2 regions of the Rhodoferax mekongensis genome follow, and region 1 is predicted to be linked to the other one. Evidence: riboswitches for the same ligand, from Rfam matches in the RefSeq annotation. Region 1 holds a riboswitch; the other holds the start of a gene.
What was found. A riboswitch is a leader RNA that binds a small molecule or an ion and turns the genes downstream of it on or off. The one in region 1 is predicted to bind glycine.
Positions count from the first base shown of each region.

Region 2: linked by a shared signal. The riboswitch ahead of RAN89_RS10595 (D-amino acid dehydrogenase) and the one ahead of gcvT (glycine cleavage system aminomethyltransferase GcvT) in region 1 are both predicted to bind glycine.

Region 1 covers NZ_CP132507.1:2,011,668-2,027,541, forward strand. Annotated here, with positions in the region: gene gcvP (aminomethyl-transferring glycine dehydrogenase) at 1-760, opposite strand, end outside; gene gcvH (glycine cleavage system protein GcvH) at 861-1,232, opposite strand; gene gcvT (glycine cleavage system aminomethyltransferase GcvT) at 1,354-2,514, opposite strand; glycine riboswitch at 2,597-2,731, opposite strand; glycine riboswitch at 2,752-2,848, opposite strand; gene RAN89_RS09750 (1-acylglycerol-3-phosphate O-acyltransferase) at 2,927-3,646, shown strand; gene RAN89_RS09755 (alpha/beta hydrolase family protein) at 3,649-4,512, opposite strand; gene RAN89_RS09760 (electron transfer flavoprotein-ubiquinone oxidoreductase) at 4,575-6,266, opposite strand; gene RAN89_RS09765 (SDR family oxidoreductase) at 6,404-7,186, shown strand; gene RAN89_RS09770 (DMT family transporter) at 7,244-8,134, shown strand; gene RAN89_RS09775 (3-hydroxyacyl-CoA dehydrogenase) at 8,183-8,941, opposite strand; tRNA gene RAN89_RS09780 (tRNA-Val) at 9,092-9,168, shown strand; gene phaR (polyhydroxyalkanoate synthesis repressor PhaR) at 9,290-9,739, shown strand; gene rimO (30S ribosomal protein S12 methylthiotransferase RimO) at 9,785-11,188, shown strand; tRNA gene RAN89_RS09795 (tRNA-Leu) at 11,295-11,379, opposite strand; gene rnr (ribonuclease R) at 11,429-13,696, shown strand; gene RAN89_RS09805 (NAD(P)H-hydrate dehydratase) at 13,764-15,218, opposite strand; gene RAN89_RS09810 (MBL fold metallo-hydrolase) at 15,208-15,874, opposite strand, start outside.
Region 2 covers NZ_CP132507.1:2,187,601-2,203,474, forward strand. Annotated here, with positions in the region: gene RAN89_RS10585 (3-oxoacid CoA-transferase subunit B) at 1-40, shown strand, start outside; gene pcaF (3-oxoadipyl-CoA thiolase) at 66-1,268, shown strand; gene RAN89_RS10595 (D-amino acid dehydrogenase) at 1,326-2,594, opposite strand; glycine riboswitch at 2,660-2,767, opposite strand; glycine riboswitch at 2,768-2,867, opposite strand; gene RAN89_RS10600 (M20 aminoacylase family protein) at 2,877-4,055, opposite strand; gene RAN89_RS10605 (tripartite tricarboxylate transporter substrate binding protein) at 4,060-5,058, opposite strand; gene RAN89_RS10610 (LysR family transcriptional regulator) at 5,184-6,080, shown strand; gene dusA (tRNA dihydrouridine(20/20a) synthase DusA) at 6,328-7,365, shown strand; gene RAN89_RS10620 (thioesterase family protein) at 7,403-8,230, shown strand; gene RAN89_RS10625 (hypothetical protein) at 8,312-8,854, shown strand; gene RAN89_RS10630 (hypothetical protein) at 9,346-9,915, opposite strand; gene RAN89_RS10635 (winged helix-turn-helix domain-containing protein) at 9,917-10,270, opposite strand; gene RAN89_RS10640 (hypothetical protein) at 11,062-11,556, shown strand; gene RAN89_RS10645 (hypothetical protein) at 11,565-12,068, shown strand; gene RAN89_RS10650 (hypothetical protein) at 12,084-13,673, shown strand; gene RAN89_RS10655 (hypothetical protein) at 13,678-15,696, shown strand; gene RAN89_RS10660 (hypothetical protein) at 15,732-15,874, shown strand, end outside.

The DNA.
Region 1 (15,874 bases):
GGTCCGCAGCCATGATGACCACGCCACCTTTGCTCTTGTACTTTTCAATCCAGGCGCGGTCGTCGCGGATCACGCCATCCACGCCGGGGTACTGCAGCAGGACCGCAAAGCTCTCGTTTTCCAGCGCTTCTGGTCCTGAGCAGGTGCGCACTTCAATGCCCAAGGGCATTGCCCGTGTCTGGATGACTTCGAGTGTCTGCGGCAGCACCTGGTCGTCCACGTAAAACACATTGCTCTTGCTCTTGACCGAGCGTTTGGCCAGCGTCATGGCTTCGGCAGCGGCTGTGGCCTCGTCCAGCATCGACGCATTGGCAATGGGCATGCCGGTCAGGTCGCACACCATGGTCTGGAAGTTGACCAGCGCTTCCATGCGGCCCTGGCTGATCTCGGCCTGGTAGGGCGTGTAAGCGGTGTACCAGGCGGGGTTCTCCAGGATGTTGCGCAGGATCACGCCGGGGGTGTGGGTGCCGTAGTAGCCCTGGCCAATGAAGCTCTTGAGTACCTTGTTTTTGCCTGCAACCGCCTTGAGTTCTGCAAGCGCAGCTGCCTCGGTGATGGCCGCCGGAATCGCCATGGCGCTCTTGCGCGCAATGCTGGCAGGCACGATGCTGGCAATCAGGTCGCTGCGCGACTTTTCGCCGATGGCTTGCAGCATGACGGCTTCGTCATCCGCAAAGATGCCAATGTGGCGGGCCTGGAATTCGCTGGCGTTTTCCAGCTGGGCCAAGGTGGGCGTGGATGTGGTGGCAGAAGTGGACATGGCGGTGGCGTTCGGTGGTGGTCGGTTCACACAAACGGGTAGCCTGCTGGTTCAGGGCCGGCTCCCGGAGACTTCGCAGGCGGGGCCTGCGATGCGGCGTTTAAGCGTTGGCGGAAAACGCGGTGTAGCTGGTTTCGTCCATCAGGCCGTCGAGTTCGGCCGGGTTGGACAGCTTGACCTTGAAGAACCAGCCGGCACCCAGCGGGTCGGTGTTGGCCAGCGAAGGGTCATCGCGCAGGGTTTCGTTGACCTCAAGGATCTCGCCGGTGACGGGCATGTAGACGTCGGCAGCCGCCTTCACGGACTCGACCACGCCGGCCACGGCCTTGGCGTCAATGCTGGCGCCCACGGCGGGCAGATCCACAAACACCACGTCGCCCAGCGCGTCCTGCGCGTGGTGGGTGATACCGACGGTGGCGATATCGCCTTCGACCTGGAGCCATTCGTGATCGGCTGTGTACTTGATAGACATAACGTTCTCCTGAAACTTGAAAAAAGGGTTTGCGGTAAAGGGTTGAACCACCGGAACTGGAACCTGCCAGACGCCACTGTAGCGGCTGAATGTGCAGTTTTCAGTCTCTAGCAGCCTTGGATCAGCCGCGGTAGTAGTTGGTGGGCACAAAGGGCATGGCGCTGACCACCATGGGCACCGGCTTGCCGCGGACTATGGCCACCACCGGGGTGCCCAAAGCCGCCAGCGAAGCGTCGATATAGCCCATGGCCACGCACTGGTTAACGGTGGGGCCGAGCAGACCGCTGGTGACTTCGCCGATACGGTTGCCCGCGCCGTCTTGCAGCTCGGTGTGCTCGCGCACCGGAATGCGCTCCTGCGCAATCAGGCCGACCCGCTTTTTAGTGCCTTTTGTGCCGCTGGCGCCCGTGGAATCTGCGAGAGCAGCTAGGATTTTTGTAGCGCATGGGAATCCGCCTTCGCGTGCGCCACCGGTGCGGCGCACCTTCTGGATGGCCCAGTTCAGGCTGGCTTCGACCGGTGTGGTGCGGGTGTCAATGTCGTTGCCGTACAGGCACAAGCCGGCTTCCAGGCGCAGGGAGTTGCGGGCGCCCAAGCCGATAGGTTGCACTTCGGGTTGCGCCAGCAGGGCGCGGGCCAGGGCCTCAGCATGGTCGTTGTGGACCGAGATCTCAAAACCGTCTTCCCCGGTGTAGCCGCTGCGGGTGAGGAACACGTTGATCTTTTGGGTGCCGGTATCGACCGTGAAGTCTCCGCCCGTCATGAACACCAGCTTTTCCACGCCGGGGGCCAAGCGGGCCAGCGCCGTCACCGCCTGGGGACCTTGGAGGGCCAGCAGCGCGTAGTCGGGCAGGGGGTTGACCTGGCAGCGCTTGCCGATCTGGGCTTGAATGTGGGCTATATCCCCCGCCTTGCAGGCACCGTTCACGATGACGAAGAGTTCGTCTTGCGCCTTTTTGAAGAACATCAGGTCATCAATGATGGTGCCCTCTTCGGTGAGCAGCAGGCCGTAACGCTGCTTGCCCACGGGCAGATCGATCACGTCTACCGGCATCAGGCTCTCAAACGCCGCGCAGGCGTCCGGGCCCCTCAGGCGCAACTGACCCATGTGGGACACATCAAACAGGCCGGCCGCTTTGCGCGTGTGGTGGTGTTCGGCCATCAGGCCGGTGGGGTACTGAACCGGCATGGAATAGCCGGCGAACGGCACCATGCGCGCGCCCAGCTCGATGTGCAGGGCGTTGAGCGGTGTGGTCAACAAGGTGGTGTCATTAGCGGACATGGCGGCGATCCAATTAGTCCCGGCGCAATGCACCGGAGGGGCAAATCAAACCCGGATGCACGCTGACTCGCGCCCATCCGGTGCTGCCCCCGCTGTCCGCTTTACCTGAGAGATTCGCCGGGCCTGCGTGCACGGTGTGGCGTGCGCAGACTGCGGGTTGCTCCTTCGGTGGTTTGCAGGCCGCTGTGCGGTGCAAACTCTCTCCAGTGGGGTGTTGCCGCCGGCGCAATGGCCGGGTGGCAGTTGTCAGTCCTTTTGCCTGAGCGTTCAGACCGCTGCAATCAGCCGTCCTGCGCCTTCGGCGGCCCGTAATGGGCTCTCTCCTGAACGGGATGGATTCTAAACCAGCCAAAGCGCTGGCGGGCCACTTGTTACCATTCGGCGGACATTTGCCCATTTTTACCTTCTTTGCATGCTTTACCTTTTAAGGCTGGTGCTGATCAGCATCCAGTTCCTGCTGGCCTCTGTGGTCAACCTCCTGATTTGTTTTGCTAGGCCCTTCAATCCCGACAATTCCCGGCTCTCGGGGTGGATGTTTTCAGTCCCCGCGCTGAAGATTCTGGGTCTGAAGATGTGCCTGGAGACGGAGGGCTTGAAAACCCAGCCCAACCCCTTTGTGATCGTGGCCAACCACCAGTCCAACTGGGACTTGTTTGTGCTGGGTTGCGCGGTGCCACGGCGCACGGTATCGCTGGGCAAAAAGAGCCTGAAGTGGATTCCCTTTTTCGGCCAGATTTACTGGCTGGCCGGCAACATCCTGATCGACCGGGATAACGCAGTCAAAGCCAAGGCGGCCATGTTGCACACTACGGTGGTGATGCAGGAGCACGACACGTCGATCTGGGTGTTTGCCGAAGGCACCCGCAACCTCGGCCGGGGCATGCTGCCGTTCAAAAAGGGCGCCTTCCAGATGGCCATTAACGCGGGCGTGCCCATCGTGCCCCTGTGCTGCAGCAACTACAAAAAGACCATGCGCCTGAACCGCTGGAACAGCGGCAACATCATCGTCAAGACACTGGCACCCATTCCCACCACGGGCGTGACGCTAGACGACATGCCTGCCTTGATGGAGAAATGCAGGGCGCAAATGGAGGCGTGCATCGCCGAGCTGGACGCCCGCGCCGCCCTCTGAATTCAGCGGGCAGTCTGATGCTCGCCGAACCAGCGGAGCACGTCGTTCCACAAAGGCTGTGCCTGTCTGCGGAAGTAGCCCATGTGGCCGATGGGCCCTATGCCCTGTTGACCGGGGTGGATGTCTACCTTGCTCACGGTAGTGTTGCTGTAGGCGGCCATAAAGGCATCGCGTGACGCGGGTGGCGCCCAAAGGTCATCGGTCGCATTGGCGGCGATGATGGGGGTGCGCACCCGCCCGAACAAACCGGCCACATGCTGCATGCCGGGGTCATCAAAGAAGTAGCGCGGAAACTTGCACCAACGCTTCCAGTCCCGGTAAACGCCTAGTGGCAAGTCCTCGCCCATCTGGAGCTTGCTCCAGGCCAGATAGCCCTTCCAGCGGGTGAGCAGCGGGCCGATGACGTGCCACATCAGCAGCACCTTGAATTGCTCGGTACGTGGCATCCAGCCGTGCCAGCCCGCCCCGGTGGCAAAGGTATAAAACCGCGCGACCTTGTCGTGGTTGGGGAGCAGGCCGAATGCATGGCCACCGAACGAGTGCCCCACCATGAACAGAGGAACGGTGTCATCCGCCATGGCGTCTACCGCAGCCGCAACATCGTGGAAGGCCCAATCCAGATAGTCCATCTGAAAGCCGCGCAGTTCGGCGGGTTTGGAGAGGCCAATGCCGCGGTAATCCACCGTCAGGGTGGTGTAGCCCTGCTGTGCGGCGAAAAGTGCGAAGTTCTTGTAAAACAGCTGCGGAACGCCAGTGGCACCTGCGACCACCAGATGCCCGCGCAGAGGGCCTGTTGCTGGGTAACGCAAGGCCTGCAGGGTGTAGCTGTCGCGGGTCGTGAGGGTCAGGGCTTCTGGTGTGTTCATGGGCTGCCTCGATGTCCAAAAAAACGGGACCCTGAGGTCCCGTTCGTGCTTTCAAGCGTGTTTTACATGCCCGCGTAGTTAGGGCCGCCACCGCCTTCAGGCGTAACCCAGACGATGTTCTGGGTCGGGTCCTTGATGTCGCAGGTCTTGCAGTGCACACAGTTCTGGGCGTTGATCTGCAAGCGGTCGGTGTTGTCTTCGTTCTTGACGAACTCATACACACCGGCCGGGCAGTAGCGGGCTTCGGGGCCCGCGTACTTGGCCAAGTTGATGTTCACAGGCACCGAGGCGTCCTTGAGCGTCAAGTGCGCGGGTTGCTGCTCCTCGTGGTTGGTGTTGCTGATGAACACGCTGCTCAAGCGGTCGAAGGTGAGCTTGCCGTCCGGTTTGGGGTAGACGATGGGCTTGCACTCGGCCGCAGGCTTGAGGTAAGCGTGGTCGGGCTTGTCGCGGCGCAGGGTCCAGGGGATGTGTCCGCGCAGCACGAATTGTTCAAAACCGTTCATTAGCGTCGCGGTGGTCAGGCCGTACTTGAACCAGTTTTTAAAGTTGCGGTCTTTGTTCAGTTCGGTGTGCAGCCAGCTCTTATCAAACGCTTCGGGGTAAGCGATCAGCTCGTCGTGCTGGCGTCCGCCCACCACGGCGTCATAAGCCGCTTCTGCGGCCAGCATGCCGGTCTTGATGGCGGCGTGGCTGCCCTTGATACGACCAACGTTCAGATAGCCTGCATTGCAGCCGACCAGGCAGCCACCGGGGAATACCGTTTTGGGCAGGGCATTGATGCCGCTGGCGTTGATGGCGCGAGCGCCGTACGACAGGCGCTTGCCGGTGATCTCACCTTTGTCGTTCTCGAAGTAGTAACGCACATTCGGGTGGGTCTTCCAGCGCTGGAACTCTTCAAACGGGCTGAGATAGGGGTTGCTGTAGCCCAAGCCTGTGACAAAGCCCAGAGCGACCTTGTTGCCCTCGAGGTGGTACAGGAAAGCGCCACCGTAGGTGTCGGACTCCATGGGCCAGCCGGCGGTGTGCATCACAAAGCCGGGCTTGTGGCGGCTGGGGTCGATTTCCCACAACTCCTTGATGCCGATGCCGAAGCTTTGCGGGTCGCGACCCTCGTCAAGCTTGTATTTGGCGATGAGCTGTTTGCCCAAGTGGCCGCGGGCGCCTTCAGCAAACACGGTGTATTTGCCCAGCAGCTCCATACCAAGCTGGAAGCTTTCCATCGGCTCGCCGTCTTTGCCCACCCCCATGTTGCCGGTGGCCACACCCTTGACGGAGCCATCGTCGTTGTAAAGCACTTCAGCCGCAGTGAAGCCGGGGAAAATTTCCACGCCAAGACTCTCCGCTTGCTCTGCGAGCCATTTGGTGACAGCGCCCAGGCTGATGATGTAGTTGCCATCGTTGTGCGCGAAGGGCGGCAACACCATGTTGGGCACGCGAAAGCCGGACTTTTCGCTCAGGAAAATATAGGCGTCGTCAGTCACCGGTTGGTTCAGGGGGGCGCCCAAGGCCTTCCAGTCGGGAATCAGTTCGGTCAGCGCTTTGGGGTCCATGATCGCGCCGGACAAAATGTGTGCGCCGGGCTCAGAGCCTTTTTCGAGTACGACCACCGAAACATCGGTGCCTTTCTCGGCCGCCAGCTGTTTGAGGCGTATCGCTGTTGCCAGACCGCCGGGGCCTCCACCAACGACGACCACGTCGTATTCCATGGATTCACGGGGGCCGAATTGAGCCAGTATTTCCTGGTTTGTCATGGGGAGTCTCGCTTAATAATGGGTGGTCTTCTTGTCAGCGTTCGCGCGCTGGAGCGCACGCGACCGGCAGCAGATTTTATTCGCTGATTTTCAAAAAAAGAACGACCGTTCTTTTTTAATTTGTGGAGGCACTCTAAATGGCATACAGCATCGATCTTTCCGGGCGCATTGCTTTCATCACAGGTGCTTCCGGCGGGCTGGGGGCGCAGTTTGCCCGCACCTTGTCGGCAGCTGGCGCCGCCGTCGTGTTGGCCAGCCGCCGCATCGACAAGCTCAAGGACTTGCGCGCCGAAATTGAAGGGCAGGGCGGTGATGCCCATGTCATCGAATTGGATGTGACCGACCACGATTCGATCAAGTCGGCGGTAGCCCATGCCGAGACGGAGGTGGGCTCGATTGACATCCTTATCAACAACTCCGGGGTAAGCACTACGCAGCGCCTCCAGGACGTGAGTCCGGAAGACTACGACTTCATGTTTGACACCAATGTGAAAGGTGCCTTTTTTGTGGCCCAGGAAGTCGGCAAGCGGATGCTGGCCCGCGCAAAAGGTGCTGCACCCGGCAGCTACACCGGCGGACGCATCATCAATATCGCGTCCATGGCGGGACTGCGGGTGTTGCCCCAGATAGGGGTGTATTGCATGAGCAAAGCGGCGGTGATCCAGATGACCAAGGCCCAGGCGTTGGAGTGGGGCAAGTTCGGGATCAACGTCAACGCGCTGTGCCCGGGCTACATCGACACCGAGATCAACCACCACCATTGGCAGACTGAGGGCGGTCAGAAACTGGTGCAAATGCTGCCGCGCAAGCGCATCGGCCACCCGACCGACTTGGACGCCATGTTGGTGACTCTGTGCTCTGACCAGAGCCACTTTATCAATGGAGCGGTGATTGCGGCGGATGATGGATTTGGAATTTGAGTTCCGCCGGAGGATAAAGAGTCGTTTGCCAGTCATGGTGGCTGTTTGCTAGCCGGGGTGATTGCCGGTCTGGCGGCCGGTGCCCTGTGGGGCTTGGTGTTTGTGGCGCCTGCGATGGCACCGGGTTTGTCACCGGTAGATCTCACAGCCGGACGCTTTGTAGTTTTCGGTCTCACATCGCTGTGCATGATCGGCTTTGGCCGGTTGAATGGAAGTTCACGTCTGCCTAGCCTGAAGCAAGCGGGGACTGCACTGCTACTGAGCGTATTGGGCTTCTCCGGTTATTACCTGCTGCTGGTCTACGCCATCCGGGATGCTGGTGTGGAAGTGCCCACCATGATCATCGGGACCATTCCCGTGTGGGTGATGTTGCTCGGTAAGCCTGTGGGGTTGCGCTGGCGCAGCCTGATTCCGGGCTTGCTACTCACACTGGCAGGTGTCACCACAATGATGGCGGCTGAAAGCAGTGGCAGCGACATTCAAATGCACGGTTGGATATTCTGGCGCGGGGTGCTTTATGGCTTGTCGGCCATGGTCTTGTGGGTGGCCTTCGCGATCATCAATTCGGCTTGGCTCAAACAGCACACCAATGTGAACTTGAGGGACTGGACAAGTTGGATGGGCATCAACGCTGGCTTGGCGGCGTGGTTGCTGTGGGTGGCCTTGGGAACACCTGCTGAAGACCTGCTGGCGCACGCAGATGTTGCGCGGGCAGCTATGGTTTGTATAGCAACGGGCATCGGTTCAGCATGGATCGCGGCCGTGCTGTGGAATTTTGCCAGCCGGCGATTGAGTGCCAGTTTGTGCGGGCAACTTATCGTCTCTGAAACTTTGTTCGCACTCGTCTATGCGTTTCTGGTGCACGGAGACTGGCCCTCCGCCTTGCAATGGCTGGCCAGTGCGATTTTCATCTTGGGGATGGTGTCTTCGATCCGGGCGCACCGATAAGGGTTGCACGCCCGGAGCGAGAAGTCTTCTTCTACACAGGAACCCGACTTACTTCGGTGCCAGGCGAATGGCTCCGTCCAATCGAATCACTTCGCCATTGAGCATATCGTTCTCAAAAATGTGGATCGCAAGTTTGGCGTAGTCCTGCGGAGTGCCCAGGCGTGAAGGGAATGGAACGCCAGCAGCCAATGAATCCTGCACTTCCTGAGGCATGCTGAACAGCATGGGAGTACCAAAGATGCCGGGGGCGATGGTCATGTTGCGGATGCCGTTACGTGCCAGGTCGCGTGCAATGGGAAGGGTCATGCCCACCACACCACCTTTGGACGCACTGTAGGCGGCTTGGCCGATTTGCCCATCGTAGGCTGCAACTGATGCTGTGGAGATCATGACGCCGCGCTCACCTGTGGATTCGGGGTCGTTTTTGCTCATGGCGTCTGCAGCCAGGCGGATCATGTTGAAGCTGCCGATCAGGTTCACGGTGATGGTTTTGCTGAATGAGGCGAGGGCATGTGCGCCGTTTTTCCCCACCGTCTTTTCGGCCGGTGCAATGCCGGCGCAATTCACCAAGCCCATGAGCTTGCCCAGTGACAGGGCCTTGGCAACCACGGCCTGACCATCGGCTTCATTGCTGACATCGCACTTCACGAAGGCGCCGCCCAATTCGTTGGCGATCGCCTCACCTTTCTCGACTTGCATGTCCGCGATGACAACCTTGCCACCTTTGGAGGTGAGCATGCGTGCGGTGCCTTCGCCCAAGCCGGACGCGCCACCGGTCACGATGAAGACTTTTCCTGCGATATCCATGAGGTACTCCTTGTAGAACTGAAAGTGTTTGACGTTTACGTAAACGTCAATTATGGCCTAGCGGGATTGCTGGTTTTTTGGAACTTTCTGAAGTGGTTTGTCTGGAAGGCGATTTTTATGCTGCTATACTTCGGCCTCTCGGATAAATGTAGGCGCATAGCTCAGCTGGTTAGAGCACCACCTTGACATGGTGGGGGTCGTTGGTTCGAGTCCAATTGCGCCTACCAAATTTTTCCGAATGCTTCTTTTCACTAGGGTAATCCTAGGTCAGCATCAGCCGGTCCCTCTCTAGAATGTGCTGCAGTGCAACACTAACTTGGCTCTCACATTACGTGCTGAGTGATCGCAATGCAAAAAAACTCCACCAAAGATCCCAAATCATCCCAACGGGTAATCAAAAAGTACCCGAATCGTCGTCTTTACGACACTGATACCTCCACGTACATCACACTGGCTGAGATCAAGCAGTTGGTCATGGATAGCGAGGCTTTCATGGTCGTGGATGCCAAGACAGGTGATGATCTGACGCGAAGTATTCTGCTGCAAATCATCCTGGAGGAAGAGGCCAATGGTTCGCCCATGTTCACGACCCCAGTGCTATCCAGCATCATTCGTTTCTATGGGCATGCCATGCAAGGTTTTATGGGTGGGTATTTGGAAAAGAACATGCAGGCGCTCATGGAGATGCAAGCCCCCATGGTGCAGGGCGTCATGGGCAACAATATGTTCCAGCAGATGCAGGAACAAATGCAAAAACAAACCGAGCAATTCCTCGGCACATTCGGCCTCAAGCGCTAAACGCTAGGGCCGGTGTCTGGCAGGCGGGCTCCGGAACTTCGCTATATGACTGATATTTTGACCCCCACCCAGACAGCGCAAGCTGCCCCCAAAGTCGGTTTTGTGAGCCTGGGTTGCCCCAAGGCTTTGACCGACTCCGAACTCATCCTGACCCAGCTGAGCGCCGAGGGCTACCAAACATCCAAAACCTTCCAGGGCGCGGATTTGGTCATCGTCAACACCTGCGGATTTATTGACGATGCGGTCAAAGAAAGCCTGGACACCATCGGTGAGGCGTTGGCCGAAAACGGGCGCGTGATCGTGACGGGTTGCCTGGGTGCAAAGACCACCGATGGCGGGGAAAACATGGTTCGCCAGATGCACCCCAAAGTGCTTGCCGTCACCGGCCCGCATGCAACCCAAGAGGTGATGGATGCGGTGCACTTGAATCTGCCCAAGCCGCACGACCCATTTCTGGATTTGGTGCCGCAGTCTTTTGGTGTGGCAGGTGTCAAGCTCACGCCACGGCACTACGCATATTTGAAGATCAGCGAAGGGTGCAATCATCGCTGCACCTTCTGCATCATCCCCAGCATGCGCGGCGACTTGGTGTCCCGTCCCATTGGAGATGTACTGAGCGAAGCTCGGGCATTGTTTGAAGGCGGTGTGAAAGAGCTGTTAGTCATCAGTCAAGACACATCGGCTTACGGTGTGGATGTGAAGTACCGCACGGGTTTCTGGGACGGAAAGCCTGTCAAGACCCGCATGCTTGAGCTGGTCCAAGCCTTGGGTGATATTGCCGAGCCTTATGGTGCTTGGGTTCGTTTGCACTATGTATACCCCTATCCCAGCGTGGATGAGATTGTCCCCTTGATGGCAACAGGCCGTGTATTGCCTTACTTGGACGTTCCCTTGCAACACAGTCACCCTGATGTGTTGCGTCGCATGAAGCGGCCGGCCAGCGGTGAAAAGAACCTCGAGCGTTTGCAGCAGTGGCGTGAAGCGTGCCCGGAGTTGGTGGTGCGCAGCACGTTCATTGCGGGCTTTCCCGGCGAGACAGAAGAAGAATTTGAGCACTTGCTCGACTTTGTGCGTGAAGCCCAGATTGACCGCGCGGGCTGCTTTGCCTACAGCGCAGTGAATGGTGCAACTGCCAACGATTTGCCGGGCATGTTGCCCGTGGAAGTACGGGAGGAGCGCCGCGCCAGATTCATGCAGGTTGCAGAAGAAGTATCTGCGGCCCGGTTACAGCGCCGTGTCGGCTCTGTGATGCAAGTTCTGGTGGATTCCGCGCCGGCTTTGGGTCGCAAGGGCGGTGTCGGTCGCAGCTATGCGGATGCCCCTGAAATTGATGGCGTGGTGCGTCTGTTGCCACCCGAAAAAATCAGCAAGACACTCAAGGTGGGCGAATTCACCAGGGCCCGCATCGTGAGCGCGCAAGGTCACGATCTGGTCGCACTTCCCATCTGATTTTTTGCCACTGACACATGCATCAAATGGTCAGTGGCACGAATCACACAAGCAAAAAAAAGCCGCTGTTTTCACAGCGGCTTTTCATTAACTACATTACCATTGTTGGTGCCCAGAAGAGGACTCGAACCTCCACGATGTTACTCGCTAGTACCTGAAACTAGTGCGTCTACCAATTCCGCCATCTGGGCATCTCAGGAAAGAGAGAAGTATATCAAACATTTAGGCCAAAACAGCAGTTTGCTGGAAGAAGTTGAAGGAATTGTTCAGGGGCATCGTGATGGACACGGCTTCGTGTCCCGCGATGACGGTGCTCCCGACATTTACCTTCCCCCCAATGAAATGCGGGCGGTGCTGCACAAAGACCGCGTCAAGGTCCGCATCGTGCGAAGTGACCGCAAAGGTCGCCCCGAAGGACGGGTGGTGGAAATCACAGAGCGTTCCAAACAACCCATCATCGGCAGGCTGTTGCAGGAAAGCGGTGTCTGGCTGGTAGCGCCTGAAGACAAGCGTTATGGGCAAGACGTATTGATCCCGAAAGGCGCCACCAGCGTGGCCAAGCCGGGGCAAGTGGTGGTGGTGGAACTTATCGAACCTCCCGCCCTGTTTGGTCAGCCGGTGGGGCGCATCAAGGAAGTGCTTGGCGAGGTGGACGACCCCGGCATGGAAATTGAAATCGCGGTGCGCAAGTACAGCGTACCGCATGAATTTTCTGATGCATGCGTAGCGCTCGCGCGGACTCTGCCGGACAAGGTCCGACCCCAAGACAAGTTGCACAGGATTGACCTGACTGATATTCCTTTGGTCACCATCGACGGTGAAGATGCCCGCGACTTTGATGATGCGGTGTATTGCGAGCCCGCCAGCAAAGGGCGTGGCAAGACGGCTCTCAAAGGTTGGCGTTTGTTGGTGGCAATTGCGGACGTCAGTCACTATGTGGAGACAGGTAATGCCATTGATGTGGATGCCTATGACCGCGCGACCAGCGTGTACTTTCCACGCCGCGTCATTCCGATGCTGCCGGAGAAATTGTCCAATGGCTTGTGCTCGCTGAACCCTGAAGTCGAGCGACTTTGCATGGTGTGCGATATGTTTGTCACCGAAGACGGCGAGGTGGATGCTTACCAGTTCTATCCCGCCGTGATGTGGAGCCACGCAAGGTTCACCTACACAGAGGTGGCCGCCATTCTCGGCAACACGCGTGGTCCTGAAGCAAGCAAACGCAAGGAGCGAGTGCAAGATCTGTTGAACTTGCATGGTGTCTACCAGGCATTGCTCAAGTCCCGCCACAAACGGGGCGCTGTGGATTTTGAGACCACCGAGACGCAGATTGTTTGTGATGAAAACGGGCGCATTGAGAAAATCGTTCCCCGTACCCGCAACACGGCGCACCGGTTGATTGAAGAGGCCATGTTGGCTGCGAACGTCTGCAGTGCAGACTTCATTGCCCAGAACAAACACCAAGGCCTCTTCCGCGTGCACGAAGGTCCTACGCCTGAAAAGCAGGAGACGCTTCGCAATTACCTGAAGGCGAGCGGCATCGGCATGTCAATCAGCGATAAGCCTGCCCCTGGCGAGTTTCAAGCGATCGCCGAAGCCACCAAAGACCGGCCGGATGCGCAGCAGATCCACTCGATGCTCTTGCGCTCCATGTCGCAGGCGATTTATACGCCTATCAACAGCGGCCACTTTGGTTTGGCGTTTGATGCCTACACCCACTTCACCAGCCCGATCCGGCGCTATCCGGATTTGCTGGTACACCGTGTGATCAAAGCGATCCTCGCCAAGAGCAAATACCAGTTGCCAACGTTGCCGACGCCGGGTGAGGCACACGCCAAGCTCGCCCGACGCCTGGAGAAGAATCTGGCGTCGCGGGTGGCCAATCCGGAAACCAAACCCAAAAAACTCAATGCGGAAGGCACTGCCTGGCAGGCGGCCGGTTTGCACTGCAGTGCGAACGAGCGCCGCGCTGACGAAGCCAGCCGCGATGTGGAGGCATGGCTCAAATGCAAGTACATGCGCGAGCACTTGGGCGAAGAGTATTCGGGTGTCGTGTCCTCAGCGACAAGCTTCGGACTGTTCGTGACCTTGGACGCCATGTACGTGGAGGGCCTTGTTCATATCACTGAGCTGGGAGGCGAGTACTTCCGGTTCGACGAAGCCCGCCAGGAGCTGAGAGGTGAGCGCACAGGTATCCGCTACGCGATCGGTACACGGGTCCGCATCCAAGTGAGCCGAGTGGACCTCGATGGGCGGAAGATCGATTTCCGTTTGGTGCAAGAAGGGGCGGGATCCATTCCCAGACTGCCTCCTGAAAAGGGCGTCGGCCGCGACATCAAGCCGGGTCGCGCTGACTTCGCGGGGCGTTCAGATTCGGACGCCGGTGCGGGCGTCGCCTTCAAAGGCAAGGTTCGCCAACAGCGAAGTGCCGCGAAGTCTTCGCGCAGCAGTCGAGGTGTGGAAAAGGTGAGTCCATCAACGAAGAAGACTACCAAGAAGCGCAGATAGCCTGATGACTATTTGCTATTAAAATGGTAGCTGCTAGCGCATATTGCATGAGCGCTAGCAGCTATTTTTATATGGATTCCAGCAGTCCGCTGGCAGTGAGCGATGTGCGCTTTACCCACTGGTCCGCTAGCGCACCGTGGTGGTAGCAGGCTGCGCATGCCGCTTTCCACGCACTTGCGTGGCGCGCCAGTGCGGCGCCTGTCATGCCAGCAAGCACGTCACCCGTGCCGGCGATGGCCAGTTTGCCGTTTCCGGAGGGGTTGATGTGCGGTAAGCGATCTGGCGCTGCGATGATGCTCCCCGAACCTTTGAGAATCACGGTGCACTTGAACTGCTTCGCTAGAAGTTGCGCGGTACGTAAGCGGTCTGCTTGCACTTCGCCGACGCTGCAGCCCAGCAAACGTGCTGCCTCCAAGGGGTGAGGGGTGATCACTGTTGTGTCCACATCGCGACCCTGAAGCAGTGTTTGGAGGTCGGCGGAAGCCGCAATCGCGTTGAGCGCGTCGGCGTCCAAAACCAAGTGTTTTGATTCCAGGAGCCAACGTGGGAGGGGATGTGCAATTTCCTCGCCACCGCCACAACCGGCGACCAGAGTCAGCTGTTGCGGCTGCAGTGCGTCTGTATGGCGTTGCATCAGGTCTGCAGGCACCTTGACCGAAGCCTCTCCATTTGCCGAAGGCAGCAAAGCCAGATACACCCTGCCAGCACCAGACTGCAGCGCGGCCCTGGCCGCCAAGACAGCGGCGCCTTGCATGCCTCGCGTGCCACCCGCGACGGCAACATCCCCAAAACTGCCTTTGTGGGAGAGATGGGGGCGGTGGTACGCCGCAGGCATGGGGTTGAGCCACGCTGTTGGTTCAGCAGTTGATTCCAATCCCAAAGTGTTCAGCCACAGGTTACCGCAGACATCCCGTCCGTGAAGGGTCAGCAATCCAGGCTTCAAACGCAACATTGACAAGGTGTGTGTGGCATTCACGCAGGCGCCAGGCGCATCACCGGTGTCAGCCATCAGTCCGCTGGGAATGTCGGCGGATATCACGTCGCATGATCGTGAATTGATGAGACCTATCCAATCAGCGTATGTCCCGGTTGGCGCATGAGTCAGTCCGATACCCAGCAACGCATCAATGCATATATCCCAGTGATCTGGAGCGTGGTCATGTATGGCCACCCCTGCTTGTCGTGCCCTTGCGAAGGCCAGTCCAGCGTCAGTGGGCAAGGGCTTGTCTGCGGCTGGCATGCTGACATGGATTTCCTTGCCCCACTGATGTAGATGGATGGCAGCCTCTAATCCATCGCCGCCGTTATTACCGCGCCCGCAGGCGATCCAAAAAACGTGTGCATGTGGCGCTACTGCTAGCGAAAGCTTTGCCAAAGCCAAGCCGGCCCGTTGCATAAGGTAGCCCGGCGGGTGGTTCTGTATCGCGTTTTCCTCAAGAGTTCTTGAGGCGGTTGTGCCGAGTATGGGCAGGCGCGCAAAAGTCTTGGGGCCTTGGGTGGAAAGAATCCACTCAGAATTCATAGGTGTCGCCCTCTCGCGCAAGCCGTATATCCATGCCTGTGCTCAAGTGGGCGTTTTGTTCCAATGCGTCGGCAAAAGCCAATTCCAGGGCGTCGTCACTCCGGGTCGGCTCGTGATGTGTGCAAAAGAGCACTTTGGCCCCCGCAGCATGAGCAGACGCAATGCTGGTGCTGAAGGTGCCATGCCCCCAACCTTTTTTGGCAGGGTACTCGGCATCGGTGTAGGAGGTGTCAGCGATGTACACTTCCACTCCCTTGATAGCCTCCAGGATGGCATTGTTCTTTTCATCGACGAATGCCTGATAGTCCTCGAAGCCTTCGTCGCCGGGTTCGTAGATGTTGTAAGGGGGCTCATGGTCGCCGGTGAAGAACACAGACTTTCCGTTGCATTCGATGCGGTAGCCGAAATCCACTACCGGATGATTCAGGAGGCACGGTGTCACAGTGGCACTTCCAATCTGGATCGGCTGGTCAGGCATGAGAGTGACGTACTCGATGCGGGCTTTCATCTCTTCCTCACGCACCGGAAAGTAGCTGTACTGCAGTTGCACCGCCATCACCTGCTCGATGCCCTTGCCAGAGACCGGGTCGAAGCCACCATGCAATCGCAGGGTGTTTCCGGGGATGAAATTCGGGATAAAAAATGGAAGCCCCTGA
Region 2 (15,874 bases), 180 kb from region 1:
AGAACTCGAACAACTCTTAGGAATGCCTGTCGGCGTTTGAACATCTGATCCAGAGGAAAACAACTATGCAACATGCATTCATTTGCGATGCAATTCGCACTCCCTTCGGTCGCTACGGCGGCGCACTCAGTAGCGTTCGCGCTGATGACCTGGGCGCCATTCCCTTGAGCGCGCTGATGGCTAGAAATCCCAACGTGGACTGGCATTCCATCACTGATGTGATTTATGGTTGTGCCAATCAAGCCGGTGAAGACAACCGCAATGTGGCTCGCATGTCCAGTTTGCTCGCCGGTTTGCCCATGGAAGTACCTGGTTCAACGGTGAACCGACTGTGCGGTTCTGGCCTTGATGCACTTGGCACAGCTGCCCGGGCCATTAAGTCCGGTGAGGCACAGCTCATGATTGCAGGAGGTGTGGAAAGCATGAGTCGGGCGCCATTTGTAATGCCGAAAGCAGAAGCTGCATTCAGCAGGGCCAACGCGATCTACGACACCACCATTGGGTGGCGCTTCGTCAACAAATTGATGAAAGCGCATTACGGGGTGGATGCAATGCCAGAGACGGCAGAGAACGTAGCTACCGACTACAACATCAGTCGCGCAGATCAAGATGCCATGGCCTTCTCGAGTCAGAGTAAGGCGATCGCTGCACAGCGCGCGGGCTATCTGACACCTGAAATCACACCGGTCACAGTCGCCCAAAAGAAGGGGGACTCCGTTGTGGTGGATACGGACGAGCATCCGCGAGAAACCACCTTGGAAGCACTCGCCCGGTTAAAGCCCGTTGTCCATCCGAGTGGGACGGTCACTGCCGGAAACGCGAGCGGTGTGAATGATGGAGCTTGCGCTTTGCTTCTGGCAAGTGAAGATGGCGCCAAACGCAATGGCCTGACTCCGCGAGCTCGTGTTGTGGGTATGGCGACGGCGGGCGTAGCTCCACGCATCATGGGCATTGGCCCTGCACCCGCAGCACACAAAGTGCTTGCACTGACTGGACTTACCCTTGCGCAAATGGATGTCATTGAGCTTAACGAGGCCTTTGCAGCCCAAGGTCTCGCAGTTCTGAGGATGCTAGGGTTGCAAGATGATGATCCCCGAGTGAATGCTTGGGGTGGCGCCATTGCTCTGGGTCACCCTCTCGGTGCGAGTGGTGCACGGCTCGCCACTACCGCAGTGAATCAGCTTCACGCCTCTGGTGGTCGCTATGCACTCTGCACCATGTGTATTGGTGTGGGGCAGGGGATTGCTGTCGTATTGGAGCGTGTGTAACGCAGTTGACCGACAGTCAGCGAAGCTGTCTGTCGGTCAACGCAAGCCTACTGGAGTTTAGGCTGGAACAGAGGCCTTTGAACCAGCAATCCCATAGCGAACAGCTTGCCGAATAGAGCTCTGCACCGCTGTGCCTACCAAGTCAGCGGTGATTGCAGACAAGGTCCACCCCAAGTGGCCGTGCCCTGTGTTGTAAAAAACGTTGGGCTTCGAACCAGCGCCGACGCGCGGCATCATGTTCGGCATCATGGGTCGGAGACCTGCCCACGGAACGACCTGCCGGGTGTTTACCCCGGGGAAGCATTGGTTGACCCACTCTACGAGGGGACGGATTCTGTCTGCACGAATATCTTTGTTGTAACCGTTGAACTCAGCGGTACCGGCGACTCGGAAGCGTTCTTCACCAAGGCGACTTGTGACCAGTTTGGTCTCGTCGTCCAAAAGACTGACTACTGGTGCCGCGGCACGACTTTCAGCATCCAAGAGATTGACCGTAATGGAGTAACCCTTGACAGGGTAGATATTGACGCGGTCACCCAGCTGAGAAGCAAATTGACGACTTCCCACTCCACTACACACCACCAATGCATCGAAATAGTGGGAGCAAGTTCCCTCCGCTTCTTCAGTGATGACCGTGGCCATATTCCCGTCACTGATCAGCTGTTTCACCTCTTGACCATAAAGAGTCTTGACACCCAGACGGACACAAGCTGCAGCGAGACCTTGGGTGAATTTGTGGATGTCGCCAGTTGAGTCACTTTCAGTGAAATAGCCCCCGTAGTAACTACCTGCCAAAGTGGGCTCGATGGCCCGCATTTCACTGGGGGTAACTGCACGCCGAGAGAGGCCACCGCGAGCAAGTAATTCAGAAACTTTTCCGGCGTGTTCGAAACCTTTCTTATCGCGATAGATATGAAGGATTCCCTCTTGCTTCAAGTCGAAATCCACTCCCTCTTCTTGAGCCCAAGCGAAAAGATGCTCCCTGGCAGCGATTGCTAACTTGGTTGTCTCAATCGTGTTTGTTTTGTAGTGGGGGATATTGCTAATGAATTCGGCAAACCACGACATCTTGTGCCAGCTCGGCGCCGGATTGACCAGGAGCGGCGCATCACTTCGGAGCATCCATTTCAAGCCCTTCAAAATCGTGGACCAGTGGGTCCAGACTTCGGCGTTCGACGCCGAGAGTTGTCCACCGTTCGCGAAGGACGTCTCCATCGCGGAGTACCGATTCTTCTCAAAAAGCGTGACGGAGAAGCCCCGTTTTACCAAGGCATAGGCGGTCGTGACACCGGTGATGCCACCGCCGATAACTGCTATCGTTTTCATCATTGAACTCCAGAATGTCAGGGTTGCCCTAGGGCAGACTGGACGTACGTGCACCATGCACGACGAACACCCCCTCTGTTGGATACCTGAGAGATTCACGCCCGGCCGTTTGGCAGAGTCGTTTGCTCCTTCGGTGTGCCGGATGACAAAGCCAGCAGCTCTTCAGAGTTCAACGCTTCAAACCGGTCCTTTTGCCTGAGAGTTTCCGGGGCGGTTGCTCCTTCGGCGCAGGGTACTTCTCGCGAAGCGCCCTGTCTCTTCCGGTTCAAAGATATTAGAAACCTACGCTAGGAAACGTTCCGCCAAATGCACCCAATAGGCTGCGCCGATAGGAATGTTTCGGTCTTCGAAATCGTAATTGGGGTTGTGCACCATGCAAGCACCATGTCCACCGGTAGAGGCGTCTCCATTGCCAATGAACAAATAGCTGCCTGGAACTTTCTCCAGCATGTACGCGAAATCTTCACTGCCTGTTAATGGCTCGGTTTGCTGAACAACGTTTTCAGGCCCCACGAGATCAATAGCAACTTCACGTGCCAAAGCAGTTTCTGAAGCAGTGTTCACGAGTACCGGATAGCCTGGCAAGAACTCGACGCGAGCCGTCACACCAAAACTTTTGGCCTGAGCCTCCACCAAGTCAACGATGCGTTCTCGTAGCAGCAGTCGTACACCGCGATCCAGGGCACGAACGCTTAGTTTGAGCGTAGCCGTTTGGGGAATGACATTGTTTGCGACACCAGATTGAAATGCGCCAACCGTTACGACTGCCGTCTGAAGGGGGGGCACATTGCGGGAGACGATAGTTTGCAAGGCCATGACGATAGATGCCCCTGCGACTACTGGATCAGCACCCAAATGCGGCATAGCCCCGTGGCTTCCCTTGCCTTCGATATGCACGAGGATGTTCTCGCTCGAAGCCATGGTCGCCCCGTCCCGAAGCAATAGCTGTCCTCGCGGAAATCCAGGCATGTTGTGCATGGCAAATACGGCATCGCAGGGGAAACGCTCAAACAAGCCGTCTTCCATCATCTTGCGAGCCCCACCCAAGCTTTCCTCGGCGGGTTGAAAAATCAGGTTCAACGTTCCTTGGAAATTGCCTTTGGAGGCCAGGTACTCCGCCGCTGCCAGCAACATTGCCGTATGACCATCATGGCCACAGGCGTGCATCAGACCTTCATGGCAACTGGCATGGGGCAATCCCGTGGCTTCCTGGATGGGCAGTGCATCCATATCTGCCCGAAGCCCGAGTCGACGTGTACCGTTCCCCTTGCGCAGCTGTCCCACCACGCCCGTACCACCCAAGCCCAGAGTGACTTCGTAACCCCAATCTCGCAACCGTTGCGCGACGATGTCGCTGGTGCGGAACTCCTGGAAGCCGATTTCAGGATGCTGGTGCAAGTCTCTGCGCAGCGCGGTGAATGTTTCCGCGCTGGACTGCAGCGCGTCCAAGACCGACGACATGGGTTTACTGCGGCTCGAGATTGATGGACTTGGCAATCGCACGGAACTGTGCAGTGCCATCAGCGTAGGCCTTTGCCACTGCGTTTAACTCCAAAGGTGGTGGTGTCAATAGGCTGTTGGTGTCGAGGGCAGCGTCAATAGTTGGTTCCTTCAGCGTCTCTGTAATGGCCTTGTGAATCGCAACCACCACAGGTTCTGGGGTGTCCTTCTTCACGAAGTAACCAGTCCAAATGTTGAAGGTGAAGTTCTTGAGCGATTTGCTTTCAGAAATGGCCGGGAAGTCCTTGACGCCATCCAAGCGTGTGGGGTTGAGCATGGCCAGCACTTTGACCTTGCCGGTTTTGTGCAGCTCGAGGTATTTCTTTCCGTAGGGAGCGAGGAAGATGTCTACCTGCTTGGCCATCAGGTCTTGCTCTGCAGGCGCTGCTCCCTTGTAGGGCACGTGGATCATGGGAATGCCGGTAACCTTGGAAAGGTGCTCCCCCAGCAGGTGGTAGAAGGAGCCGGGTCCTGCGCTGGCATAGGTCACAGGCTTACCCTGCGCGGCCGCCTTGCGCGCATATTCAACAAACTCATCCACGTTATTGACTGGCAAGTCGGATCGGGCCAAAAAGCCAATCTGCGCCGTGGCAATCATTTGTACAAGGCGGAAATCCTCACTTTTGAACTTGATGGCTGAAATCGCCAATGGCGCAAGAATCAGCTCATTCGGTGAACCTTGAAAGATCAAGTGTCCATCGCTGGGGGAATTCAAGACCTTTTGTGCTGCGATGGAGCCGCTGGCGCCGCCAAGGTTGTCCACGATCACCGGTTGGCCCAAGTGCTTGCTCAGCGAATTGTTCACCGTGCGAGCGATCACGTCAGACAGACCACCCGCTGGGTACGGTACCAGCAGGGTGACCGGCTTCGATGGGAAAGTCTGAGCACTTGCGGAAGCAGCAAGGACAAAACCGGTGATCAGGGTTGCGCACCGGCGCAGTGCTTTTGAGATGGATAGAGACATATTGGACTCCAAGGGGTTAATCGATCGGCAATGGAGTCATCGTAGGTCCGGGGAAAAAATGTGTCCAATGTATTATTTTTGTACTTATCATTCATTTTTCTCATGGTGATTGAGCCCCACACCCCATGAATATCAAGCATCTGGAACACCTCTTAGCCTTGGCAGATTCGGGATCGTTCAGTCGCGCGGCTGAGAAGCTATTCATCACCCAATCGGCCTTGAGTCGAAGCATTCAGACGCTCGAGGACGACTTGGGGGGCAAGTTGCTCGACCGTGTTGGAAAACGAAACGAACTCACTCCTTTGGGTTTGGACGTGGTTTCCAGGGCCAGGCATATTGTTCGTGATGCAGCGGAACTCCGTGACAGTGCAAAACTGCTTCAGGGCGTAGGCAAAAGAACACTCCGCATCGGCCTGGGTTCTGGTCCCGCCGCTTTGCTGCTGGAGCCACTGCTTCTGGATACGGCCAAACAACCCGGAATGCGCCTGACGGTGACGCATGGGTCCGTGGAGTTGCAGATCCTGGGTTTGCGCTCGCGGGACATTGATGCGATGGTGGTGGACATGCGGCGAGTGGTACCGGCGTCGGACCTCAACATCGAAGCCCTACCTGAAATGAAAGCAGGATTCGTGGTTCGACGGGGGCATCCTTTGGCGGGCTTGAAGAACTTGGAGCTTTCGACCCTTTTGGAGTATCCAATTGCGTCCACCCCATTGTCCGATGAAGTCGCTCGACAGCTGATCAGTCAGTATGGTCACTTTGCAAACCCCGCAGAGATGGTGTCCATCAGGAGTGACGACATCAAGAGCTTGGTTCGAACGGTAGAACAAACAGATGCTGTTTTTCTGGGTGTGATTGCCGCTGCCCAGAATGGAATAGATGAAGGCCGCTTGATTGAACTTCGATTGAAGAAGCCACTGGCTGCAAGAGCACGTTTCGCTTGCGTGACGCTCGCAGGTAGAACTGAGGCTCCTGCAATGACTTACTTCAGAACATTCGTACAAGAGCATTTGAAAAGCTAACAGACGCTCCCGTTAGCATTTCAGCTGAAAGCAATGTTGCTTGCGAAACTTGCTTTGTGTCGATCAAGGTCTCAGGTCAAGGGAGGTTTTCCCTTTGCTTTTTATGCGAATCTGAGCGGTATGTCCAAAAGTACCGTCTTTTCGAGCGCGTGAGACAATCGTTCCCATGGCAGTGCTACATGAAGTTTTTGTAGCACTCAATGTAGCACTGCTAACAAAAAATGTGTGGAAAAGTGAGCGAATCAGCGTGAATCAAGCAGCCCCTAAAACAGTAGGCTCCACTCGAGAAAACCCGAATCAGAGTGTGTGGCGATTGTCAGTAGCGCCGATGATGGATTGGACGGACCGCCACTGCCGCTATTTCCACCGCCTGTTGAGCCGCCATGTGCTGCTGTACACCGAGATGGTGACCACCGGTGCGCTCGTCCATGGGGATGTGCCGCGCCATTTGCGCTTCAACGCCGAAGAACACCCCGTAGCCTTGCAACTGGGCGGGAGCGAGCCTGCCGATCTGGCGCGTGCCGCCAAGTTGGGCCAAGAGTGGGGTTATGACGAGATCAACATCAACTGCGGCTGCCCGTCCGAGCGGGTGCAGCGCGGCGCATTTGGCGCCTGCCTCATGAACGAAGCGCCGCTGGTGGCGGACTGCGTGAAGGCCATGGTGGACGCGGTAGATGTGCCAGTCACCGTGAAGCACCGCATAGGGATTGACAAGGAAGAAAGCTACGGCTTCGTCCGCGACTTTGTGGGCACCGTGGCCGATGCCGGTTGCAACGTGTTCATTGCCCACGCGCGCAACGCGTGGCTCAAGGGCCTGAGCCCCAAAGAGAACCGCGAAATCCCGCCCCTGCGCTACGAGCTGGTGTACCAGCTCAAAAAAGACTTTCCGCACCTCACGATTGCCATCAACGGTGGCATTACCCAAACAGCTGAAGTGGCGGGCCACTTGGAGCACGTGGACGGCGTGATGCTGGGGCGCGAGGCCTATCACAATCCCTGGTGGTTGGCCGAATGGGACAGCGCGTTTTACGGCGCCCCCGAGCGGGAAATCACCCGCGAAATGGTGGAAGCGCAGATGGTGGACTACATGGAGCGTGAGGCTGCGCAACACGGTACCCACTGGTACAGCATTGCGCGCCACATGCTGGGTTTGCGCCACGGTTTGCCCGGTGCCCGGCGCTGGCGGCAGGTCTGGACCGATCACCGCCTCAAGCACCTGAGTGCCCGCGAGGTGATGGCCATGGCCCACGATTCCGAGTCAAATCGGGCTCTGGCGCCCGTCTGATATGTGCGAGCAGCTATTAAAAGAGGAGCAATATTGCATGTCAGACACACAGCACCACACCGCCCCTGCCGGTGCTACCGCCGCCTTCACGGCCTTGGGCGGCAACTTTTTCCGCGCCTCTGAACTCACCCGTGGCCCCTGGCACCCGCAGCAGCAACACGCCGGCCCGCCGATCGCGCTGGTCAGCCATGCGCTGGAGGCTGCAGCACAAGCCCATGGGTTGCAACACTTGGCCCGACTCACGGCCAACCTGCTGCGCCCAGTGCCTATTGCAGACATGGAAGTGCGCGTGCAAGAAGACTATGTGGGCCGCAACGCAGGTCATTTTTCGGCGGTGGCACTGGCCGATGGCAAGGAGCTGATTCGCGCCACCGCTCTGTTTCAGCGTGAAGATGACGTGGGCTTGCCCGATGGCCTGCCCGGGCACCCCTTGCCCCAGGCACCTAAGACGCCGGATGCCTCACCCGTGCAGCGCTTTCCCTTTGCACACCACGAGTTGGGCTACCCCGATCTGGTGGAGACGCGCATCGCCCAAGGGCGCATGTTTGCCGGCCCCAGTGCGGTGTGGTTCCGCATGAGCCACCCGCTGGTGCAAGGGCAGCTGCCCAGCCCGTACCAACGCGTGGCGGTGGCGGCCGACTCGGGCAACGGCATCAGCGCGATTCTGGATTTGTCCACACACGTGTTTGTGAACTCCGACCTCACCATCAACCTGCTGCGCAAGCCGGTCGGCGAGTGGGTGTGCCTGGATGCCCGCACCCATTTGTCCAGCCACGGCGGGGGGCTCGCCGAGTCGTCGCTGTATGACGAGCAGGGTTTGATCGGGCGGGCAACGCAGAGTTTGTTTGTCCGCAAGCGGCCGTAGGCGGCGAGGGGCCACAGTCAGAAGCTAGACTGTGCTGCATCCACGGCGGGCATGGCCTGCTTTTGCCGAACCCCATTCATCATGAAACACCTTCACCCGCTTCTTGCCTTTTTCGCAGCCGCTGTGTGCTTGCACGCCGAAGCACAGACGACCAGCCCACCCAGAGAATCCATTTCTGTAGCCAATGCGGCCGTGTTCAAGGCCTGTGCCACAGCACCCACGGGGCAGGGCGTGTGCCCGCTCGACGCGGTCTTCGGGATCTTCAAGTTGGCCCCCAACGACAATGTGTTGGACTTCAAGGTAACCAACACCGTGCCTCTGGTGGTCAACCAAAACTACGGCTGGGTCGCGCGGATCAACCAGCAGTCGGGCAAGGTCCGCGTACTCGAACGCATGACCCTGCCCCAAGCCCCCAAGACCTGGGGCACCAGCGGCCACGCATTCGGCACCTCGGCAGACCGCAAGACCATGTCCATGGACCTGATGCTGAACGTCTACAACGGCACCGTCTCCAAGTCCTGGGATGTAGTGCACGGGGACCCCGCCGGGCGCTATCACATCACGGTTTTCATCGACAACTCCGCGCCGCTGCAGTTTGAGTTTGATGTCGTTGATCCGCGGTGACTCATTGTCCGCAGTTGTCGGGGGGGCTGGCACACGTTGAGATTCACAATCGACCCAAAGCGGTCCTCTGCACACCTGTAATACCTTCGCAAAAGCAGACATCCGATTTGTTACGAACGTGGCGCACCTGCCTAGATCGCCTGTGTAACTTTTTATAGTTTTGTGACAGACAGCAATGTTCAAGTCTAGACTACAGCACTCACTTTCACTTTGATGAACTGCAGCTCACCAACACGCTGGCGATTCAACTCAAAAACCTTCAATTCAAAAGCAAATCGATTAACCTAGAACCAGGACGTCCACTTTTGATTGGTACGTCTGTAGGGGGCAGGTCATAAGAAAAAAACTTTTAGGCTGAAATGAGCGCGTGCAAGCTAGCTTGCAAAACACTCAGGCGAACGCGCAGTAAAGAAGATTTGCGCCCGCAGATTGCGGGCGATTTGATCAGGCTAAGCTTGCAAGGCAAGCATGCGAAGCTTGTAGTGAGAGCCCTAGCCCGCGAACTTGGGGCGAAACAACTTGGCTACAGTTGCAGCTATCCACAGCACGAGAAGAGTGCCAAGTACATCACCCAAAAACATCTGCGCCATTGCGGGCAGAGGTGTGTCCATATGCCCTGCCGCCCAGTAAAAGGCGTTGGTTGGGATTGAATTACAAAGCGCTCCCAGCAGAGTGAACTTAATGAGATGCATTGGCTTGAGACCGCGTAGGTCCACTGGCAGTTTCAGCCATCTCACACCAATCATCACAGCAAACAAAGGCGCAAAACCAGAGATCAGCGACACAGGTATTGCCTCGTACCAAACTACAGTCCAACTACCTTGCGTTGTGTAGATGATGAGCAGCGTACCCAAGGCCATGCCTATAGCCGCAGGTAACCCCAACACTAGCGCGAACAACATTCGCACTGCTGCGGGAAGATAGATGAGACTAAGGTGGGGCGCAATGCTGACTGATGAAAAAAACCAACCGTTGAACAAATACGTGCCGTAGTAGACAAGAGTGGCTACTGCTACGTAAGTAATAAAAAGTCCATCGTACTTGTCCGTTTTTTCGCCCACGTTAGGTTCCTTTTGTTGCTGCTATCAAAGCGTTATTTAGCTGCGCAAAGTACTCCGTTGCCAACGCAGTGGCAGACACGTACTTGACGCGGTTATCACTTTCATCAACGGTCAACGTAATGAGGCCTTTCTTGCGCAACGTCTTTAGGCGGCGATGAACAGTTGCTGGTGATGTTTCAGCATCCAACTTCATCGCCTCCAATACGGTCACTTGTTTGCCTGCCACCCAAGCTGTATCAAGTTGATGCAAAAGGCGCTCTTCAGTAGCGTCAATCACTGGAAACGTTGGCATTTCACGCAACGCTTGCACAAGATTGAGGAACTTCAGGTAGACACTGTTTTTAACTGGCGACATAGTCATTTATCCAGTTTATGCCAGCTTACCCAACCTTATCCAAAAGCGGCTAATACTCGAATATATCACTTAAGTTGTTTTTAACATATTTAATATTTCCAACTATTTTTTAAGACTGGCAGAGCGCAACACATACCACGTTCCATCTCGCCTTCAAATATTTTGCGCGGACGCTTGCGACTTTGCAGCGTTCCAACTTTTGTCTCAGGACGCAGCAAGTTCAGACGCAGAACCTTTTAAGTATCAACACGCTCACGCGCAAACAACTACGTGTAATAGGCATCGCCAAACTAGCGGGGTGGAGAGGGGGGGGGGGGACTTCGCTAGCACTGGTACCAACTCTTCCCTAGGGATGCTCAACTTTGTATCCGCCATTGTCCGGTTAGTTGACGAACTTCACTTCCTTCAGCCTGGTAAGGCTAGGCTGGAGCAGGTCAAGAGAAGTCTGGTTGGATTAGCAACAAGAGCTTGAACCCGCGGCCACATCGAAGCGCCAACACTCATCGAAAGATCAATAATCCCATTGACAATTGTTTGCAATTTGCGAATAATTATATTCGTTGAATTAATTTTTTTGTTAGAAGCGTTGAAATGGCACTTCGAAAATCAGCTGCCGTCTATTGAAGCTGAGTAGAGGAGCGCTCGAACAACTACTTTCCGATCCCGCCAACTTGTAGGCGTTCGTTGGCAAAGGTCAAGACTAAATCAGCGTTCTTTGCATTGAGTTCTTGTTTTTAACAAACAAGCTTCCCATTGACTTCGCCCGCTGACCCTACTGGATAACACGACACATGATCAAAACATCCACCCGAATAGCGGCTTTTCTTACGATCTCGGCTCTGTCGAGTTGTGCGCAGAATCAACTGCCCTTGCCGTCTGCATCGCCTCCAGCCCCCCCTCTAGCATCAACCCTGAGCAATACGCCTGACCTTTCGCCGTATACGCGCTTTGAGGCCTTCTCGCAGTCATCCGATGCCACCGGCGTTACCGAGGTGCGCGGCAATTTGAAGTTCTTCCCAAGCGGTGGTTACTTTGAGTTGACCGATACATCGAACGCCGAACTTGGCGTCCTCAATGTCCAACCCGATACCTGCCATGGTGATCCAAGCCCGAGCTGTGAACGCAGCTTCGTGATCAATGGCCGTATCAAGACAGTGCTTGGGATCCTCAATTGCCTCATCCCTGTGCGAAACGACACCACCCTGGGATACGCCCAACAAGCGCTTTCCGGTGTCTGCCGTACCCAATACGGCCGCAGCCTGACCGTCAACCTGCAAAGCAAGTGAGTTTCGCTATGACACGTTCCCTCAGTCTGAAATCCATTGCCGCCGGTTTGGCCTGCAGCAGCATTCTCATGGCCTGCTCCATCGCCTCAGACCCCATTGAAGGCGCGGGTAAAGCCCTTGGCGCAAAGAACTTTTCCGAAGCGTACTCCCTCGCTCAAACAGCGACGCAAAAGGCGGAAAAAGATTATCGGGGCTACTTCCTGTTGTCCCAAGCAGCAGCACAGCTGGGCAAGAAGAATGAAGGCTTGGTCGCGCTTGAGAAAGCCATAGATGCAGGCCTGAAGGATGACCAAGAAATCGCGTCCAACGCCAATCTCGCGCCTCTGCGTGATATGTCGGCCTACACCACCCTAATGAAGACCAAGTTCCCAGACCGTAACGCAGAGCCCACCGTGGGCAGCGTGCTCGAACCGGCTGCACCCGCTGAAGCTCAGTCCGGTGTGTCCATCACCGAAGAGAACGGCAAACAAGTGGTCCGCGCTGGTGGCGTCGTGATCAGTGTCGACAAATAACAGCGAGGCGTACCCATGAAATCCACTTTTAAAGCTGCACTCACAACCATTGCCTGCGCTTGCGCGATGGTATCTGCCCTGGCACAGACAACCGTCATCGGTGAGGGTCGCACACCTATAGGCGCCGGTGACCCCAGCTCCATCCGTAACCTCGCAAAGCAAGAGGCCATGCGCGATGCTGTGGTGAAGGCTATCAAAGACGCTACGGCCCTCAACGCCGCTGATCCGCAGTTCGCTCCGATCATCAATGAGATCGCCAAGCAGCTGCGTGATGTGAAGGTGCGTGAAGAAGTGCGCGAAGGCAATGACTTCGTGACTCGCGTAGAGGCATATGTGGATCGCGCCCAGATCAAGAACGCCATCCGCGGCACTGAGCTGGACAAGCTCAATGACCGCAACTTTAAGATGTTGCTGCTTGTGGACGAGTATGTAACAACTACCCGCGACCTGAAGATTCCATTGCGTGAAATCACCGAATACATGCATGACGCCGGCAGTCAGTTTCGCGACAAATCTTTCAAAGCAGACTCCGCAACAGCAGCCAAGTCAGCCTCCCTTGCTGCCACTTCCAATACCAGTGCGGCTGCGAGCAGAAGCGCCAGTTCCAGCGGAAGCTATGCCGGAGCAGTGTCCGCAACGGGCCAGCGTGGTTCTGTTGATGCCGCTGAATCTGCCAAGTACGCCAATCAGGCCTCCGGTTCCTCCAACTTCAAAAACAACGAGAGCCTAGCGGCAACATCTTCCAGCCAGTCAGCTAAGGCATCGGTTGACCGCAAGGATGTGGATCAGCGTAGCTACGACAAAGAGTCTTATCGCAAGCTCATTGAGTACCAGGACAACAGCAAGCCTACATCTGTCTCCCTATTTCTCAACGAGTTCAACAGCTTCGTTCGAGCATATGACCTGAACGTGTTGGACTCGGCGACATCCCGCAGCAAGTTCTTCGGTGACAAGAAGATCTCCATGTCAACGCTGGAAAACGGCGCTGAGATGGCGAAGTTCAATGAGTTCGCCCGTAAAAGCAACTCAGACTTTCTGGTGGTTGGTAGCTCAACGGTGATAACGGGTGATGTGAACCCATCCACCGGACGTATGGGCTGCATCGTTACAGCGTCCCTGCGAGCTTTCTCGACCTCTACCTCCGAAATCATCGGGGGTGCAACTGAAGGCGCGGAGGCTGAGGGTGCCAACGCCGAAGCCTGCGCAGCCATTGCTTCCAAGAAGGTAGCGCAACTCCTAGCGCCGAAATTCGCTGGCCAAGCCCTCGGCTATTGGGCGGATCGGTCGGTGCGCGGCCGTCAATACACCGTTGAGTTTCGCGCTGGTAGCTCTCCCCTGCCCATGCGTTTGGCCTTTATGAAGGCTCTGCGTGACATTCCCGGCGTCAAGTCGGTGGACAAAAAAGAGGACGAGAACGGCCTTGTGAAAGCGACTTTGACTCTGACAGGCAAAGGCGACGCCACGGAAGAAATCTACACCGCAGTGTCTGCACAACCGGCCTTTTCCGGAAAGAGCTTGGATGCGACATCTTCAGGCGACTTGATCAGCCTGTGTCTCGATACCTGCGCAGCTCCAGCCGCTAAGTCAGCTCCAAAGAAGAAGTAAGCCCATGAAAACCGTCCACCGACTCAGCCTTCTCGCGTCCGCTGCCCTGATGACGTATGCACAGCAAGCGTATTCAGCGGAGCCAGCTCGTATTTTGCCGGTGGCGGCAGTCATTGAGGACTTGCGCAACACCAGCACCCTCGACCCTGAATACAAGGCGCTGGTGACGGCGGGGCTGTCACAGAAAACCGGTCCCTCGTTTGCTTCAGGCTTGAAGGCTTCTTTTGGTGCAAGGGCCGTTTCCGGGGCTAACAACCAAACGGCTGGCAATACCTTCTCGGCCACCATGCATGTGACCCGTGCGCGGAGTTACGAGGTTATCAAAGGCAACGGCAACTCCGATTTGATCGCTTCCGTCACTGCTGGGCTGTACTTTACGAACATCCGTACTGGCGAGATCTTGATGACCGTTTCGCGGTCGGCAGTCAGTCAGGCTGTGGTCCCGACCGGCTCTGACCTTTCAGCGGAAAAGCGCAAGCTCTTCACGGCTGCTGTCGATAGCCTGGTCAAGACCCTAGCCACCGATGGCCCTGCTCAGTTCAATCCGGTCGTTGTGGAGGCCACGGTATCTGACCGTGTGAGCGAGTATCTGGTTCTGGATGGGGGCTATGCCCAAGGTGTGCAGCTCAACGACCGATTTGAAGGTGCTGGCGACCAACTGGTGGATATCGTGTATGCCGGTGAAAAGTACGCCATCGCAAAGTCACTTTTCCCATCCAACATCAGCGTTGGTACTGCATTTCAGAAGTTCATGGCGCACCCCGCCAGTGGCAAAGATCGTCCCAGCGTAGCGGTTGTGCTCGACGGCGCTCCCTCTGGCGTCAGTGAGGAATACCTTTCCCGTGTGTTCGCTGAGGTTCTAGGCGACGCCGCGCCCGTGACTCTGATCCAGAGTGACACCAATTACACCCAAATGATGTCCACCATCCGTAGCCAAGAAGGAGTGGAAATCAGTTCCTTGGAAACGGCCAATCGGCCTGCACCTCGCTATGTGGTCCGCTTGAATGTGCGTGAGCCTATCGCATGGGAAGCCGATACCAACCTGCCCTATGTGAAGCAGCGCGGCTACGAAACGCTTGTGTTCGCGGATCTCATTGACAACACCGGACGGGTTGTCTTCAGCGCAAGCGGGAAAGACAAGATCGTTGACAAGGTGGTCAACGGTGTGGGCGTGGCACCGGCTGAGCGCCGTGATGTGAATATCAAGAACGCCATTCACGATCTCGCCAAACAGTTCTCCAAGATCAGCGAACTCAAGCGCGAGCGCACGATCGTCAGCGGCTCGACGGATGCAGGACTAGCGATCAACAGCGAAGGCAAGGTTTTTGCCAACAGTCAGCAGGGCTACATCCTGCGACCCATGACCTTGAAGGTGGGTAGTGCGGCGGCATCCGTACTCGTCCCAATTGCTGAAGCCTCTGTGAGCGAATTCGCCGGCAAGGCTGCCACCCCCCTCGCCTTGGGCCTCCCGATCACTGAAGGGTCGTTCAAGGCCACCAGCGACACTGTTTTCGAAGTCTCGCGCATCGGCACCCAACCGAAGTCGCACAAGAGCTTTTCTATGTGTGGACCCGTCGAACACTTTGGGGCTGTTGCCACCCCGAATCTGATGGCTCTCTCCAGCTTGGCAATGAGCACCGCCATGCCTGGTGCGTTCTATGTGCCGAACATCCGCACCCTGACAGACAAGACCCTTACACGGGCCAGCGGGTTTGACCCGTTCATGACACGGCCTGTAACCCAAGCCGACTTTTGTATTCAGCCAGTCGATCGCGTACTTCTCGCAGATGAGGTCTGCAAAGACCAGTGTGAGCGCCCGATCACGGCAACCTATACGCTTCGCCTGAAACAAGGCGAAAGCGTCCTTTCTCGCACCGCCTTTGAAGGCAAATTCACGAGCACGGGCTTTTACAAAAGTACCAGCTCGGAAAACCTCAAGGGTGTTTTCGAGGCCGATGTGGTGGATGAAGCAAAACAGCTTCTCGACAAAGCAGCCCAAAAGCTGACTCTGCCACTTCAATAACTTTCCGCAACTCTCTCACTCTTCAAAGGTACTCCATGAAAGCTTCCCGTCGCAACCTGATCGCTGCATTGGCTATTACATCCGGCTCCCTCGTCACCACATCCGCTTACGCGCAATTCGGCGCTTTGCTGGGTATGGGTTCCAAGCCAAGCGGCGGCGCTGCCAGTGCTGACCCTGA